3 regions of the Mycolicibacterium sp. TY81 genome follow, and region 3 is predicted to be linked to each of the others. Evidence: predicted binding sites of a transcription regulator. Region 3 holds the regulator's gene; each other region holds the start of a gene.

Region 1 (5,899 bases), 720 kb from region 3:
TCACTGCGGCGACGCTGCTGCATGCAGTCGAGCTGCGGCCCGACCGCATCGGTGAACCGCTGGCACTCACGGTCAACTTCGCGGCACCCATCGCCGACGGCGAGTTCGATATCGCACTGAAGCCCGCCCGCACCAACCGGACGAACCAGCACTGGATCGCCGAACTCAGCCAGGACGGCGACATCAAGACCACGGCCACCATGGTTTTCGGCATCCGCCGCGACACCTGGTCGGACGACGAGTCACGCATGCCGAGTGCGCCCGGGCCCGAGGGACTCGAAGTCAGCGGCCCTCCCCTGCCATGGGTCAGCCAGTACGACATGCGTTTCGTCGAAAACCCTTTCCCGGCAGAGGATGCCGAGCCCAGTGAGTCCTCGCGGACGACGCTGTGGGTGCGGGACGCCAACCAGCGCGGCCTCGACTTCGCCGCCCTGGCCGCGATGTCCGACATCTTCTATCCCCGGGTTTTCCTGCGGCGCGGCGGATTCTTCCCGGCCGGCACCATCTCACTCACCACGTACTTCCACGCCAATGGGCAGGAGCTCGAAAGCATCGGCGGGGACTACGTATTGGGCAGTGCGCACGCAAATCGCTTCTCGGACGGATACTTCGACCAGAGTGCGCATGCGTGGGCCCGCGACGGCGCGCTGCTCGCCAGCACCCACCAGGTCGTCTACTTCAAGGGCTGACGTCCTCACCGGCGAGCGACTCGTTGCGACGCACGTGGCACTGCCGTCGCGGCATCGGATGCCGTGGCGCGGTGCCGAGTTAGCTTGCGGGCCTGTCTGTTTCACCGTCATCATCGCCGCTCTCGGGTGGGTAGAGCGTGGGATGCCAGTAGTGGTTGGTTCGGGGTTGGCCGACGTCCAGTAGTGGTGGTGGGGTCCAGTGGGCGCGGCCGTTGGCCATGGTGGTGGTCCAGCCGCCGGTGTCGGCGAGGCGGTTGTCGCGGCCGCAGGCCAGGGCAAGGTTGGTGATGTCGGTGGGGCCATCATCGCGCCAGTCGGTGTCGACGTGATGGGCCTGGCAGCGGGAGGCGGGGGCGGTGCAGTTGGGTTTGGTGCAGCCCAGGTCGCGGGCGAACAGGGCAAAGCGTTGGGCGACGGTGGCGGTGCGACGCGCTCGGCCCAGGTACAGCGGTTGTTCGGTGTGGTCGTCAAAGACGACGAGGTAGTGGTCGGCGCCGCGGGCAGCCATGCGGATGAGATCGCGGATCGGTAACCGGCTGCCGGTGAGGGTCAGTGCGTGGCCGGTGCCGCGCTCCAATTCGGCGACAGTGCAGGTGGCCGCGATGGCCACAGGTAGGCCGTTGTGGTCGCCGAGGTCGGTGCCGAGGGCGATGCGGCCCATGGCGGCCAGGGCGTCGTGGTTGCGTTGGTCGGTGCTGCGGGTGTCGTGGTCGATCTGGGCCTGGGTGGGGGTGCCCGATTGGCAGGGTGTGGGGTCGGCGGGGTTGCACATGCCGGGGGCGCCGAGTTTGTCGTGGACTGCTTCGAGGGTGGCGCGTGCTTCGGGGTCGAGCCAGCCGTCCACTTTGGACATGCCGTCGGGTTGTTGTTTGCCGATGCGGAAGCTGCGTTTGCGGGCGCGTTCGGCGTCATCGGGCAGCGGCCCGTCCTGATCGAGCAGGTACAGCAGCGCCTCGGCGGCGGCGCGCAGTTCTTCGGGGGTCTGGTGCCGCGCCCCGGCAACGAGGGACTGTTCGAACTGCCCACGGGTGGCGGGGTCGATCCAGCCGGGGAGTTTGTTGATGAACTGGCCGATCACTTTCACGTGCTCGGTGTTGAGCGCGCCTTCGGCCTGGGCGGCGGCGACGAACTCCCACAGCGGCGGCAACGGTTCGCCGGTCAGCCCGGTGCGGGGCGCCAAATACTGGGCGTCGCGGACCTGGCGGTTGGCTTCGGTGGTGTCCAGGCGCAGCCGGATACGCAGCACCTCGGCCCAGTTTTTCGCGCCAAGTTCTCGGGCCGTGACCTGAGACTGCGCCGCAACCAAGATCCGGTGATCCACCGCCTCGGCCGCACACCTCAACCTCTCGCGGCGCGACTTCAACGCCAACAACGTCGCCACATCCAGACCGCTGTAATCCAGGGACGCGAGCCGCGCGTGCGCCGCTTCGTAGGCGGCGTACGCCTCCTCGACAACAGCCGGATCGGTCAACCCCATACATCGAACATTAGTTCGAACCACCGACAAGAAGCCGCCGCGAATGTGACGCTAGTTACCCACTGTGACCAGCGCAAACAAAGTGACCAAAGTTTTTCAGAGAGCTCCCGAAGAACGCCTAGGAGAACACCGGCTGCCCGTCGGCTCCGAGCAGATAGCGCTCGGTGCCCTCGCTGACCCGCGGCGCGTCCCCACCCAACGCGACGGCAATCTTGTTGATGCCGTTGCGCATCACGTCGAGGGTGATCTCGGTGGCCTCCGCGTCGGAGAAGTGCGCCCGTACGCCCGCGGCAACGTCGGCCGGTATCCGCGACGGCGTCCACACCAGGGCGTCGACGTAGCGCAGCGCGGCTTTCTGCCTCTCGTCGAGCAGCGTCGACGACTCGTACAGCTCGATCTCCGAGTACAGCGACTCATTGCCGCCGGCATCCAATGCTGTGCCCTCGCGCAGCGACTTGCACAGCCGGCAGTTGTGCGCGGCCGCGCCGCGCAGTCGCACCACCTCGGTCATCACCGGATCGAGTTCGCGACGCGCCCCTACCGAACTTGCGAAGCGGTTCAACAGCAGGTCCACCGGGTCAGTGTCGTGGTCCCAGCCGTCGGGATCGGCGATCGGCGGCAGCCCGAGCGCCGCAAATCCGGCCCGCACTCGCGGCACGAAGTCCGCGACGTACATCAACGCCACGATGCGAAAACTGTTGGCGCCCAGCGCTGCAGTGAGCTCTCCGCGCTGAGCCACAGAAATCACCGACACGTCGGTGCTGAACTGCTCGGCGAACTCAGCCACCAGCGGCTCGGCGTCGGACACGGGCCCGAACACTGCTTCATAGGGCAATGGCGCGAGGCCCAGGGTCTCGGCACACGTCTGCCGCATCGCCGCGTTGAGCCGCCGATCGGCGGGTGGCGACAGTGCGATCAGGGACGTCAGTAGCTCCTCCACACCCCGGATTATTGCCGCGATGAGACCATCGACGCATGAGTTCGACCGTCTCGGCCGCATTCGCCTCCGACAACGCTGCTGGTGCTCACCCACGGGTGTTGGAGGCGATCGTCGCCGCCAACCAGGGCCCGGTGAGCTCGTACGGCACCGACCCGGGCACCGAACGCGCAGCGCAGGCCCTCAGAGCGGCCTTCGGGGCCCCCGATGCCGAGGTCCTGTTCGCGCTGACCGGCACCGCGGCCAACATCATCGCGCTGGCTTCGGCAGTGCGGCCCTGGCAGGAAATTCTGTGCAGCGATATCGCGCACTCGTTGCTCGACGAAGCCGGTGGGCCGGTACGAATCGCGGCGGCACAACTGACACCACTACCGAGCGATGACGGCCTGATCTCACCGAAGGAGCTCGATCGACACATTGCGCGCCGCGGCGAGGTGCACCACTCGCAGCCGCGCATCGTCACCATCACCCAGTCGACCGAGAACGGCCGCGTCTGGTCGCCCGCCGCGCTGACGGAGTTCATCGACTACGCCCACCAGCACGACCTGCTGGTCCACGTGGACGGCTCGCGGGTCGCCAATGCCATTGCCGCCCTTGGTATCAGTCCACAGGAAGCCATCGGTGACGCCGACATCGTCACGGTTGGCGGCACCAAGAACGGCATGCTGTTCGGCGACGCGGTACTGATCCGCCGGCCCGCACATTTCGAGGGAATTCGCTTCGTACAGAAGCAGATCGGCCACCTCGCCAGCAAGCACCGCTTCATCTCGGCTCAGTTCGAGGCCATGCTGCACGACGATCTCTGGTTGCAGACGGCAGCCCACGCCAACCGCATGGCGGCGACATTGAGCGCCGGATTCGCGGAGGCAGGGCTGCAGCTGGCGGCGCCGACCGAGGCCAACGAGGTGTTCGTCATCCTCGACGCCGCGACCACAGCGCGTGTCCGGGAGCGGTTCGCGATCCATGCTCCCGACCCGCTGAGACCGATCGTGCGCTTCGTCTGCTCCTGGGCCACCACCAACGACGACGTCGCCGGGGCGCTGAAAGTTATTGCGCCTGACTGACCGACGACATGTGGAAGTCCGGAATCCGCAGTGACGGCATCTGGGCCCGGGTGGCCCAGTCGCCCCATTCGCGCGGCAGCGTGGTTTCGCTGACGCCGGCCTCGGTCGCGCGCCGCAGCAGGTCCAGCGGACTCTCGTTGAACCGGAAGTTGTTGACCGCGGCCGTCACTTCCCCGTCCTCGATGAGGTAGACGCCGTCACGCGTCAGGCCGGTCAGCAGCAGCACCGTCGGATCGACCTCACGCATGTACCACAGCGTGGTCAGCAGCAGGCCGCGTTCGGTGCCGGCGATCATGTCCGACAGACTCACCGTGCCGCCCGTCATCAGCAGATTGTCGGCCGGCACGGCCACGGGCGCGTCGAATTCGGCTGCGGCAGAACGCGGATACGCCAACGCGTTCACGACACCGTCGCGAATCCAGTCGACGCGACCGATGTCCAAGCCGTTGTCGAACACCGACACCCGCTCCGACGAACTCGACGTCGCCACGAACGGCAGGCAATCCAGCCCGGGCGCAAAGGGATCCGAGTACAGCGTCAGCCCGAGGTCGGTGAGCTTCTCCCCCACCCGGGTGCCGCCCGGCGCCGACAGCGCGGTTCGGCCTTCCTGCGCGCCACGACCGTCCATGCTCCAGCCGAGGTAGATCATCATGTCCGCGACGGTCGACGGCGGCATCAGCGTCTCGTACCGACCGGCGGGCAACTCGACGGTCCGCGAGGCCCAGCCGAGACGCAGGCACAGATCGTCGAGCATGGAATCGACTGGCACGTCGACGAAGTCGGCGGTACTGACGCCCGCCCACGCGCTGGCACCATCGCGTTTGGCGTTGATCTCCACCGAGCCCGTCGGTTGGGTGAACCGCCGCCGGATGCCACCGGACGTCGCCAGGTACGTGGTGTCGAGTTCGTGCCGCGCGAACCCGTACAGCGCGTCGCTGCGGTGGAAGCCGTCGACCAGACGCGTGGCCACGTTCCCGAACACCGAGGCACCGGTCAACGGCGACGGTGCGTCCCAGTCGTCGGAGGTCTCCACGCCGGCCAGCGGCGGCGCGCTGTCACGCGCCTCGGGCGCCGCCTCCGCGGCGTCCTGCGACGCCGCCACCAGGCCCGCGATGGTCGACGGATCGACCTCACTGGACTTCACGACGCCGACCCGGGCCTTATCCCCTTGGCGGACAATCGAAATGACGGTGGTCTCGCGGCTCACCGACTCACCGTTGGTGGTCATGGTGTTGCGGGCCCAGCGCAGTGACGCGGTGGACCTGTCGGTCACCAGGACGATGGTCTCGTCGGCTCGACCCCGGCGGGCAGCCTCGTCCAACACCAGGTCGACAACCTGCGGTGCAGCAGGGCGAGCGTAGCGACCGGGAGAATTATTCAGCATCAACGCCCCGATTCAGTTCGCGTGTTGAGCACATTGATTCCGCGGAACAGCGCGGACGGGCAGCCGTGGCTGACGGCGGCCACCTGGCCGGGCTGGGCCTTGCCGCAGTTGAACGCGCCACCGAGTCGCCAGGTCGACTCTCCGCCAACGGCTTCCATCGATCCCCAGAAGTCGGTGGTGGTCGCCTGGTAGGCGACGTCGCGCACCTGGCCGTCCAGCTTGCCGTCGCGGATCTTGAAGAACCGCTGCCCGGTGAACTGGAAGTTGTACCGCTGCATGTCGATTGACCACGATTTGTCGCCGACGATGTAGATACCGTTCTCGACCCGGCTGATCAGATCCTCGGTG
Region 2 (5,899 bases), 740 kb from region 3:
TCCCGGCTTCAGCATCGACGGCTGGTACGGCCGAATCTTCAACGGCTGCGGCTTCTTCGACCCCGACAAGCCGATCAAGAAGTTCACCAAGAAGGAACTGGACGCCCTGCTGCACAAGGAGGCGACCAAGATCAAGGTCGACGGCGTCAACCTCACCTACCTGGGGCTGATCCCGCAGATCAAGAAATCGTTCCTGAGCAAGGACGTCGAGGCGATGCAGCCCCATATCCGGGCGTTCGTCGAGCGGGCGGTGACGTTCACGACTTGTCCCGAGTGCGACGGCACCCGGTTGTCGGAGCTGGCTCGCTCGTCAAAGATCAAGGGCGTCAACATCGCCGAGGCCTGCGCCATGCAGATCACCGACCTCGCGGAGTGGGTCGGGGCGCTGGCCGACGACAAGCGCCTCGGCGCCGGCGTGGCGCCCCTGTTGGCGACATTGCGGCACACGCTCGACTCGTTTGTCGCGATCGGTCTGGGCTACCTCTCCCTGGCGCGCCCCGCCGGCACACTCTCCGGCGGAGAAGCGCAGCGGGTCAAGATGATTCGCCACCTCGGCTCGGCCCTGACCGACGTCACCTACGTGTTCGACGAGCCGACCATCGGACTGCATCCGCACGACATCACCCGCATGAACGACCTGTTGATTCAGCTGCGGGACAAGGGAAACACCGTGCTGGTCGTCGAACACAAGCCGGAAGTGATCGCCATCGCCGACCACGTGGTGGACCTCGGTCCCGAGGCGGGCTCGGGTGGCGGCCAGGTGGTTTACGAAGGCACGGTGAAGGGGCTGCGCGGTAGCGGCAGTATCACCGGACGGCATCTCGACGACCGGGCGGCGCTGAAGGAGTCGGTGCGAGAAGCCAACGGGGCGTTGGAGATTCGTGGCGCAAACACCAACAATCTGCAGGACGTCGACGTGGACATCCCGCTCGGCGTGCTCGCCGTGATCACGGGCGTGGCGGGCTCGGGCAAGAGCTCCCTGATCGACGGGTCGGTGGCCGGGCGCGACGGCGTCGTCACCATCGACCAGGCGCCGATCCGGGGATCGCGACGCAGCAACCCGGCCACCTATACCGGACTGCTCGACCACATCCGCAAGGCGTTCGCCAAGGCCAACGACGTCAAACCCGCACTGTTCAGCTCGAATTCGGAAGGCGCCTGCCCGGCATGCAACGGAGCCGGAGTCATCTACACCGACCTGGGAGTGATGGCGACCGTCGAGTCGCGCTGTGAAGAGTGCGAAGGCCGGCGGTTCGGGGCCTCGGTGCTCGAATACACCCTGGGCGGGCAGAACATCGCCGAAGTGCTCGCCATGCCCGTCGCCGAGGCCGAGCAGTTCTTCTCCGACGGTGACGCGAAAGTGCCGGCCGCACAGAAAATCCTCGCCCGGATGGTGGACGTCGGGCTGGGCTACCTCACGCTCGGGCAGCCGCTGACCACACTGTCCGGCGGGGAGCGACAACGACTCAAGCTCGCCACGCAGATGGGGGAGAAGGGCGACATCTACATCCTCGACGAGCCGACCACCGGCCTGCACCTGGCGGACGTCGAGCAACTGCTCGCGCTCTTGGACCGGATCGTCGACGGCGGCAAGTCGGTCCTCGTCATCGAACATCACCAGGCCGTCATGGCGCACGCCGACTGGATCATCGACCTGGGTCCCGGCGCAGGTCACGACGGCGGCCGGGTCATCTTCGAGGGTTCTCCGGCCGACCTGGTCGCGGCCGGGAACACCCTGACCGGAACCCACCTTGCCGAAGACGTCAGATAGCAGTCAGGGCTGCCATCGCTGAGCGGTGGCAGCCCTGACTGTGAAACAGAGGGGTCGTCGAACGGTTAGACGGGCATCTCCGGGCCCTCAGGAGCCGGGGCAGGCGCCTCGGGGGCCGGCGCCGGGGCCTCGGGAGCGGGCGCGAAGTTGGCCGCCTCGATGATTTCCGGGGCCGGGAGGTCGGCCGGGTCGGCCGGAGGCGCCAGGGGCGCGTCCAGCGGGCCGTCGAGAGGCAGGTCGGCGGGGATGTCCTCACCCGGGGCCATCGGCAGGTGCATGTGGTGGGTGAACTGGCGCTGGAAGGCGCCGCCGCCACCGATGCGGACGCCACCGCCCTCACCGCTGGACACCGGAGTGCCGTCCGGCAGCGTCACGGCCGTGTGGCCGCCGTTCCAGCCGATGTTCAGGGCGCCGGGCGCGGTGCCGGGCAGGAAGCCACGAGCCCGCAGTGCGGCCTCTTCGTTGCCGGTGTTGAACCGGTTGCCGTAGATGGGGCGGCCGGTGGCCGCGTTGGCCACCCAGGAGGCCAGTCCGGAGCAGTCAGTGCCGCGTGCCGTGTCTCCGCCGGAGACGTACGGCGTACCCGAAACCTGGTTGACCAAAGCCAGCAGCGAGGCGGTCGCAATAGCAAACATGGCGATGAACGCTAGCAACGGAAAATCGCGACGGTCAAAATACTGTGTCTGCCATCACGTTTCGCGAATCCTGTGGTGTGCGTTACATCGGTGTGTATTCGCATCGTTTGGGGCAGAAGCGATTTCACGTCTTCGCAGGTGAATGCGCAAAACATACTGCCATACACAGCTTTTGCGCAAATGCAAGGTCGTGACGGTCGTTGCGAGGTCGTGACCAGCTAATTCCGAGACCGGCGTGACCGGCCTCTGCGCGGCTTTTGCGTCGGTTTCGACGTCCTGTCGGGCAGCTCATGCCGCCGATTCGGCGGATACTGGCTGACCATCTGAAACGGTCAAGTTACGGTGGGTCGATGTGGCTGTCGCGGTCCCGGTTCGAACTCAGGGAAGAGGTGCCGGGGACGCCCGACGAAGTCCGCACCTTCTATACAGATCTGGCGAATATGAAGCTGGTTCATCCGCTCGTGGTGGCGGTGGACTGTCTGGCCGATCAGCAGGATGTGCGGGGCCGCCGCCGTGACTATCGGGTGCGGGATCGCATCCCATTCGGCCCGTTGAGTCTGCGCGTGACCTACCGGGCCACGGTGCTGATCGCGCCCGACGGCGTCGTGCACACCGAGGCGCGCCAATTTCCGTCCGTGCGGCTCAGTGGCACCGTCACCTTCGCGCCTGCCGGCGCAGGCACCGCTCTCACCGAGGTAGTGGATATAGAGGCACCTTCTCCGTTCATGGCTTTCACTGCTGCGCAGGCGGAGAAGGCGCACGCGGCGATGCTCGCTGCCATTCGGCGTCATTTTGAGAAAAGCTTGGGCTGATCCAGGCTGCCGGATGGGGTGCCGCGCTGGATGGCCGGGTTTCCTTGCCTTACCGGCGACGCTCTCGAAAAAACTTTGGTCACTTTGTTAGCGCTGGTTGCAGGAGGTAACTAGTGGCCCATTCGTCACAGCGCCTTGTCGGTGATTCGAACTAATGTTCGAGTATGGCCATCGACTCCGCTACTGTCCTCAACGCCTACGCGGCGCTTGAGGATGCGATCGCCACGGTCAACGGCCTGGACTACAGCGGGTTGCCCATCAAAGTCCTGTTGGAGCTGCAGTCCCGCCGCGAAACCCTGAAGTGCGCGGCCGAGGCGGTCGACCATCAGATCCTGGCCGCGGCACAAACCCAGGCCACCGCCAAGGGGATCGGGGCCAAGGATTGGCCTGAGGTGTTGCATGTGCGGTTGCGGATCAGCCGGGAGGAGGCCCGCCGGAGGGTGCGGGACACGGATAATTTGGGTCCGCGCTCGGCGATCACGGGCGAGGCGTTGGGTCCGGTGTGGGAACTGGTGGCCGCCGCGTTGGCCGAGGGTGCGATCAATAGTGAGCACGTGCAGGTGATCGCCTGGTTTTTCGGCAAGGTGCCGTTGTGGGCGGCCGACCCGGTCACGTTGTTGCAGTGCGAGACGGATCTGGTGGCCGATGCCCGGGTCAAAACCCCCGAAGACCTCCGCAAAGTCGCGGCGGATTTGTTGTACAAGCTGGATCAGGATGGGCCCGAACCCAACGACGATGAGCCGGATCCGAAGCGGTCGTTCGTGATGGGTAAGCAGCGGCCTGACGGGCGCACCGACGTCACCGCTCAACTCGATCCGGAAGGGCGGGCTTACTGGGAGGTGTTGTTCGACAAGTACGCCGCCCCGGGCATGTGCAACCCGGCCGATCCGGAACCCTGCTTCTCCGGGACCCCGACGCAGGAGCAGATCGACAACGACACAAGGACTGTGGCGCAGCGGCAGTACGACGCCTTCAAATTCGTGGGCCGGATGATGCTGGCCACCGGAACCTCCGGGGTGCACAACGGGTTCCCCGTCGCGGTGGTCGCCACCTGCACCGTCACCGAGCTGGAAAAGCGCGCCGGGATGGCGCTCACCCACACCGGTACCAAGCTCCTGGTGAAGGATCTGGTGCGGATGGCAGCCCAGGGCTCGGACAACTACCTGGCGGTGTTCGATGAGCACACCGGCCAACCGCTCTACTTGGGCCGGGCAGCGAGAACCGCCAGTACAGCCCAACGCCTGGCGTTGTTCGCCCGCGACCACGGCTGCACCCGCCCCAACTGCATCGCCCCCGCCTCGCGCTCGCAGGCTCATCACGTCAACACCAACTGGCGCGACGACGGCCCCACCGACATCACCAACCTCACCCTGGCCTGCGGCCGCGACAACCGTCTGGTCGACACCGGCGGCTGGCACACCACCATGGGCCCCGACGGTCGCACCCAATGGACCCCACCACCCCTGCTCGACGTCGGCCAACCACGAACCAACCACTACCACCACCCCACGCTCTACCCGCCCGAGAGCGGAGATTCCGATGGTGAAACAGACAGTCCCGCAACCTGATACGACGCCCCGATGCGGCAACCCAGCCTCACCGGCGATGTCCTATGGGCGAATATCGGCCGTCCGTTCGAATCGGTCGGCTGGTCCGAAACAGAAGGCGGGATCGGGGCGCGGTGCGGGTCGCGGCGATGACGGTCAGCAGCGCGGCGGATCGCAGCGACGGCGGTCGGCAGCGATGGCGGTCAGCGACCGCGGCACTTGAGGCTACCGGTGACCCACAACCATGGAAGGCGAAAGTGCTGCGCTGCAAACGAATTGAATGCGCACTACCGCCAGTGACGAATGTCGACACCCGGCCAGCGGCTCGCGGTGCAGTGTGGGGATCAGCTCGGGAAGAACCCGTCGCCGGTCTTGAAGCCGGGCTGCCAGCCCTGCGCTCCCAGGCACAGCAGCGGTCGGCCGTCAGGAGCCTGCGCCGCGGTCTGCGGGCCCGGGCACGGAGAACCGATGTCCTTGACGCCCTGGATCGCATAGGAGTAGCCCCAGAATCCGGTGTCGACGGGCGGCCACTGGTTGGGAATCCAGTGGCAGGCCATGGATGCGCCGCCCGGACCGCGGCCGAAGATGAAGATGTCGTGGTTGTCGCACGGCGCGCCGTTGACGGCCTGGTAGTTCATGCCGGGGACGTCAGTGGGGTAGCGGCCGGGATCGTCGCTGCCGCCCAGCGCCGGATCGGCGCTCGCGAAGGGTGCCAGCCCGATGGCGGTTCCGGCGATCGCTGCGGCCACCGTCAGTACCCGAAACATCCTGGTCATCTCCCCTCGCACTACTGCCACACGACAATGTGGCAAAGCGTAGCGTGTCAGCCGCGTCGCCGGGGATATAGTCGGCAGGTCAATATCAGCGGGGTTCGTGCCCCGCCGTCTGATCGTCGTCACGCTGCGGTGCGCCGGCCTGTTCAGGCGCGTCCAGCACGCTCACCCCGATGCCGTAGGGCAGGAACCTGACCTTTCGGGACGGGTCGGTGTTGTTCTTGTTGGCCCGCAGGGCCTCCAGTTCGGAGGGGTAGACCTCTTCGACGTGCGCTCCGCCGTCCGCGGCGACGGTGTACACCACCCACACGCCGTCGCCGGTGTCGCCGGTGGTCTCGGGCTGCGTCGCGTGCCGCGGCGT
Region 3 (5,899 bases):
GATCGCCAACCCGACCTCATGGCTCGGCACTTCGGGAGATCCGGTGGCCCGCACCGCATCTTCGACCTTCTGCGCCAACTGGTTCAGGGCATCGTCGTCGACCTGCCGCCCCTGGCAGGCGCGCCGTACGCCCTTGATCACCTTGTCCCGGCTGAACGGTTCGGTGACGCCGCTGCGTTTGACCACCGCGACGACTGCGGTCTCCACCGTGGTGAACCGGCGACCGCACTCGGGGCATGACCGGCGACGCCGAATCGCCTGCCCTTCGTCAGCTTCTCGTGAATCGACCACACGCGAGTTCGGATGCCGGCAGAACGGACAGTGCATCACCGCTCCTTCGCCGCACCGACAATCGACCGTTTCGAACGGTCTCGAGCCTACCCGTGCCGCTCTGACGCGGCCGGGCGCCGTGCCGATCGACGCGCGCACGGACTGTCCTCAGCCGACCGGCGCGATCAGCGTCTGCCCGGCGTTCAGGGCCACCGACGGCAGCTTGTTCAGCTCCTTGATGCGGTCGACGACGGCACTGACCGGCGCGTCGGGCGCCACCCGCCGCGCGACCTGCTGAATCGACTCCCCCGTCTGCACCCGGACCACCGCGAGCTGCGCGGGCACGGAGGCCGTCGAAGAAGTCGGCTGGACCGCCTCACCGAACTGCGCCACCAGACCCAGCCACACCGTGATCCCGGCCGCGACCAGGGCCAGCATCACCGTGGTCAACGGGGTGATCGGATTGCGGCGGTGCGAGGCACGCGACGTCAGCACGCCCGTACCCCGGTGCCGGAAGGCCGCGCCCGAGGGGCGCGCGCCGGCCGGCCGCAGCCGGGCCTGGCGGTGCCGGTTGACATCTGAACGCCGAGGCACGGTGCGGACGACGACGTCGGTCGGGTATTCGCGGGTGATGACGGTCATGTCGGTTCCTCTCAGGAGTTCGTACATAGGTTCGATCGCTCTTGTGTTCGACTATATCGCCCAAATGTTCGAACGGTAGAACATGTGATCGAACTGTTGCGAACGATACGACCACCCACCGACAAGTTCCGTTCCCCGACTCCGCCACCCCTTTCACGACGTCACCACCGGGTCACGCCCGCGACACGCCGAGCCGCCCGATCTCGAACACATGTTTGATGAATCGGGTGCGCTGGGCTAGATTCGTCTCCATGAGCGACAGCACCGATACCCCGGACACACAGGCAGGCGGACGGTCCAGCAGCCTCACCGAGCGCCAGCGGACCATCCTCGATGTCATCCGCACCTCGGTCACCACGCGCGGTTATCCGCCCAGCATCCGGGAGATCGGTGACGCCGTCGGTCTCACCTCGACGTCGTCGGTGGCCCACCAGCTGCGCACCTTGGAGAAGAAGGGCTACCTGCGCCGTGATCCGAACCGCCCGCGCGCGGTGGACGTGCGCGGCGCGGACGATTCGACCGGAGCCACCATCACCACCGATGTCGCCGGTTCGGACGCGCTGCCCGAGCCGACCTTCGTCCCGGTGCTCGGCCGGATCGCGGCCGGTGGCCCGATCCTGGCCGAAGAGGCCGTCGAAGACGTCTTCCCGCTCCCCCGCGAGCTCGTGGGCGAGGGCTCGTTGTTCCTGCTGAAGGTCGTCGGCGAGTCGATGATCGACGCCGCGATCTGCGACGGCGACTGGGTCGTCGTGCGGCAGCAGAATGTGGCCGACAACGGCGACATCGTCGCGGCGATGATCGACGGCGAGGCCACGGTGAAGACCTTCAAGCGCACGAAGGGCCAGGTGTGGCTGATGCCGCACAACCCGGCGTTCGATCCGATCCCGGGCAACGACGCGGTCGTGCTCGGCAAGGTCGTGACCGTCATCCGCAAGATCTGACGCCCGCCAGACCTACAGATGAGCCCCGCTGCAGTCGCTCGCAGCGGGGCTCAGTCGTGACTCCGGTCAGCCGCGGATGAACCCGTTGGTGACCGCGAATTCCTCACTGGCAAACCAGATTTGGACAGGGGCCTCGGCATATCCGGGAGATCCCGGCACCCAGTACAAACCCGACTCCGTGTTGGCCTTGATGTCATAGCCCTCGGGCGGCTCGGCACCGGTGGCCACACGGAACGACATCTGGGCGGTCTCGGGTTCCTCGGCCCCCAGCGCATGGTGTCTGCCGCTGGCGGGACCGGCCACCACCGTCTCCTCCGGCGGTGTCGCGACCGCAGGCGGCTCGTTCACAGGAGGCTCGTCCACGGGCGTCTCGGTGGCCGGTTCCGCTGCCGGGGTCTCGGCCGCCTCGACCTCGGGGGCCTGTTCGTGCGGCTCGGGCGCGCGCTCGTCACCGGCCTGGGAGTCGGCGTCCCGGCCGTCGGCCGGCGCTGCCCAGACGCGGTCGCCGGGGTCCCGGGGCCGTAGGCCCGCGAAGCCCGCCAACCCGGCCGCGGTGAGGCCTGCCGCCGCACCGCCGCGACGCAGGGCGTCGGGCAGTTGCACCGATGTCGTCGGCTCGTCGGCGGATTCGTCGGCGTCCGGCTCCGGCTCCGGCTCGGTGGGCTCGGCCGCGTCCACCGGCTGGGCCTCGGCTTCGGCCTGCGCCTCGGGCACCTCCTCGGACCGCTCACCCTCGGCCGTCTCGGCCGGCGTTTCAGTGGGCTGTTCGGCCGTGAAATCCGGGTACACCGTCGGCGCGGTGTCGATGACATCAGGGTTGCTCTGGAACGCGGGGCCGCCGTGCGGGTTGTCGAACTGCTGGTCCTCGGCCGCGTACTCGTCGCCGTACTCGCTGTCGGCGCCGCCATCGGCATACTGCGGGTCGCCGTACTCGCCGTCGCCGAACTCGTGGTCGTCGTAGTCGTACGCGTCCTGGTCGTCGATGGCGTCCTGACCGGCATTCCGCCGGCGCCGCAGCAGTGCCGCGATCACGATGCCGACCACCACCAGCAACAGCGGGATGATCGCCAGCAGCCACCACCAGTGGAACTGGTACCACTTGCCGGACTCATCGGCCTGCGAGGTCACGCCACCCGGCAGATCGACACTGGGCACCTGGAGGCCGCTCAGTTGCGACGCCAGCTCGGCGGGCTCGGTGCTGAACGCCCGGGTGGACTTGTTCCACGAGATCGAACCGCCGGTGAACTTCTGGCTGACGACGTCGCCCTTCCAGGACTCGTCGGCCGTGGGTACGCCGAGCTTGCCGGTGGCGCCGCCGAGCTTGTCCCACGCCGCGTTCATCGCGCCACGGACGACGAACGCGCCGTGCTCGGGCGTCCAGAAGATCGCCGGGTTGTCGGCTGCGGCGAAGGTGGCGATCCGGCTCGTCGGGGAAATGCCGCCGTCGGTCTCGTTGCTCGCCGGGAAGCCGAGATCGCCCTGCGGTCCGCCGGCCGCGCGGTACTTGGCCAGCACATCGCCGGTGATCGCGTGCGCCCCGGTTGCCGGCGAATAGAAGATGGTGCCGCCGGCGAAGTTCTGTGCCACGCCGTCGCCGACCTTGTACTGGGCCCCCTGCTCGTCGCCCAGCGTGCCCTGCGGCCCGCCGGCCGCCCGGCGCGCCGCGGCGATGGCCGTCGTCGCGTCGCCCGGCACGTCCAGCCCGGTCAGTTGGCCTGCCAGGTCAGCGGGCGTGGTGGTGAACGTCTTGGTCTTGGCGTTCCAGCTCACCTCACCGCCGGTGAAGGGCTGGGTGACGACGTCGCCCTTCCAGGACTCGTCGGCCGTGGGTACGCCGAGGGTGCCCGCCGAACCGCCCAGCTTGTCCCAGGCGGCGTTGATGGCGCCGCGAACCACCCAGGCGCCATTGTCGGGCGTCCAGAAGATGACCGGCTTGTCGGCCGCGCTGAACGTGCTGTTCCGGCTGTCGGTGGCCTTGCCCGCACCCTCGTCGATGGTCGGGAAGCCGAGATCGCTGTCGGCAGCGCCGCCCAGCGCCTGGTACTTGTCGAGAATCGCGCCGTAGATGAGATGAGCGCCGGTGCTCTCGCTGAAATAGATCTTTCCGCCCGCGAAGTTCTGCGCGAACCCCGCGCCGACCTGGTAGACGTCGCCGTCCTTGGCGCCCAGCTCACCTGTGTCACCGCCCGCGGCATCCCAGGTGTGGGATATCGCCGCGTCGGCGTCGCTTTCCGGTGTCGCAAATGCCGTCGGCGCCATGAGCAATGCCACCGCGACAGAAAGGGCACCGATACCAGCCCATCCGCCGCGGGTTCGCAGCCCGGTCATCGAATTCCTCCCGCGGTCGGCAAAACTCCGGACACAATTCCGTCAGACAAACTCTCTTGATCGAGAGATTCTGTCAACTTTGCTTCAGTTCATGCCCATAGTGCGGGATATCCGGCGGTGACGCACCAGTGTGTCGCGGATCGATTTGCGAATAAATTCCGCATGGTCAATTAGTTAAACGCCCAATCCGCGCCCGATGATCTCCTTCATGATCTCGGTGGTGCCGCCGTAGATGGTCTGGATCCGCGAGTCCAGGAATGCCCGCGCAATGGGATATTCGCGCATATAGCCGTAGCCGCCGTGCAACTGCAGGCAGCGGTCCACCAGCCGGACCTGCGCCTCCGTCGAATACCATTTGGCCATCGCCGCCTGGTCGATTGTCAGCTTTCGATCGAGATGCAGGCGAATGAACTCGTCGACCATGATTCGGACGGCCGTGGCCTCGGTCGCCAGTTCCGCCAACACGAATCGACTGTTCTGGAAGCTGCCGATCGGCTTGCCGAACGCCTTACGCTCCTTGGCGTATTGCAATGTCGATTCCAGCACCGCCTCCATCGCCGCAGCAGCCATCACGGCGATGGAAATGCGCTCCTGGGGCAGGTTCTGCATCAGATAGACGAATCCCATGCCCTCGACGCCGAGCAGATTCTCGACCGGGACTTTGACATCGGTGAACGACAATTCCGCGGTGTCCTGCGCGTCGAGGCCGATCTTGTCGAGGTGACGGCCGCGTTCGAAACCCGCCATGCCACGCTCGACCACCAGCAGGCTGAAGCCCTGTGCGCCCTTGTCCGGATCGGTCTGTGCGACGACGATCACCAGGTCGGCGTGAATACCGTTGGTGATGAACGTTTTCGAGCCGTTGAGCACGTAGTGGTCACCGTCCCTGACCGCGCGGGTCTTGATGCCCTGCAGGTCACTGCCGGTGCCCGGCTCCGTCATCGCGATGGCGCAGATCAGTTCGCCACTGCAGAACCCGGGCAGCCAGCGCTGCTTCTGCTCGTCGTTGGCCAGCTCCAGCAGATACGGCGCGATGACGTCGTTCTGCAGCGTGAAGCCCAGACCGCTGTGGCGTCCCGCCGCGGTCTCCTCGCTGACGATGACGTTGTAACGGAAGTCCGGGTTCCCGCCGCCGCCGTACTCCTCCGGCACGGCCATGCCGAGAAAGCCCTGCTTACCCGCCTCGCGCCAGACCTCGCGGTCGACGATCTTGGCCTTCTCCCATTCCTCGCGGTAGGGCTCGGCGTGCCGGTCGAGGAACGCGCGGTACGACTCCCGGAACAACTCGTGCTCAGGTTCGAACAACGTGCGGTCGTACTTGATGACACCCATGCGAGACCTCCGGTACTGGATAAGTTTGCACCAACTTATCCCAACCGGACGGTTGGTTGTGAGCGGGCCCACACCCGGCGCGTCGCCGGGCACGAACTACCGCGACTGGCTACGTCCCGACTGGCTACGTCCCGACTGCGAACGGCCCGACTGCGACTGCGCACGACCCGACTGCGCACGCCCGGGCGCCTGCAGACCGCCCGTGCTGCGGCGGCGGCGACGCTGCGCCTGACCCGCGGTGGCCGTCTTGGCCGGCCGGTTTCCGCCGCGAGGCGCGGGCGCCTCCTTGGGTGCGGGCGCGCGGTACGGCGCGATCTCGCCGACCAGCGCCTGCACCGACGCAGAATCGGCGACGACCTCCTGCGGACGGGCGGTGATACCGGCCT

Evidence for each region. Region 3 encodes LexA, which represses DNA repair genes until DNA is damaged. Its sites were predicted from a motif close to CGAACANNTGTTCG; they were not measured.
Region 1: KI240_RS05000 (HNH endonuclease signature motif containing protein) is a predicted target of LexA. The motif match lies at 2,171-2,184, and genes of this name have one in related genera.
Region 2: KI240_RS11980 (HNH endonuclease signature motif containing protein) is a predicted target of LexA. The motif match lies at 3,366-3,379, and genes of this name have one in related genera.

Annotation. Positions count from the first base shown of each region.
Region 1 is NZ_AP023362.1:1,032,381-1,038,279, reverse strand. It holds gene KI240_RS05005 (acyl-CoA thioesterase) at 1-689, shown strand, start outside; gene KI240_RS05000 (HNH endonuclease signature motif containing protein) at 769-2,166, opposite strand; gene KI240_RS04995 (carboxymuconolactone decarboxylase family protein) at 2,285-3,127, opposite strand; gene KI240_RS04990 (threonine aldolase family protein) at 3,142-4,167, shown strand; gene KI240_RS04985 (metallopeptidase TldD-related protein) at 4,151-5,551, opposite strand; gene KI240_RS04980 (TldD/PmbA family protein) at 5,551-5,899, opposite strand, start outside.
Region 2 is NZ_AP023362.1:2,496,337-2,502,235, reverse strand. It holds gene KI240_RS11995 (ATP-binding cassette domain-containing protein) at 1-1,771, shown strand, start outside; gene KI240_RS11990 (peptidoglycan endopeptidase) at 1,837-2,406, opposite strand; gene KI240_RS11985 (SRPBCC family protein) at 2,757-3,218, shown strand; gene KI240_RS11980 (HNH endonuclease signature motif containing protein) at 3,383-4,786, shown strand; gene KI240_RS11975 (hypothetical protein) at 5,110-5,532, opposite strand; gene KI240_RS11970 (Rv0313 family protein) at 5,627-5,899, opposite strand, start outside.
Region 3 is NZ_AP023362.1:1,756,218-1,762,116, reverse strand. It holds gene nrdR (transcriptional regulator NrdR) at 1-327, opposite strand, end outside; gene KI240_RS08430 (LysM peptidoglycan-binding domain-containing protein) at 439-912, opposite strand; gene lexA (transcriptional repressor LexA) at 1,164-1,853, shown strand; gene KI240_RS08420 (sunset domain-containing protein) at 1,920-4,181, opposite strand; gene KI240_RS08415 (acyl-CoA dehydrogenase family protein) at 4,356-5,513, opposite strand; gene KI240_RS08410 (DEAD/DEAH box helicase) at 5,610-5,899, opposite strand, start outside.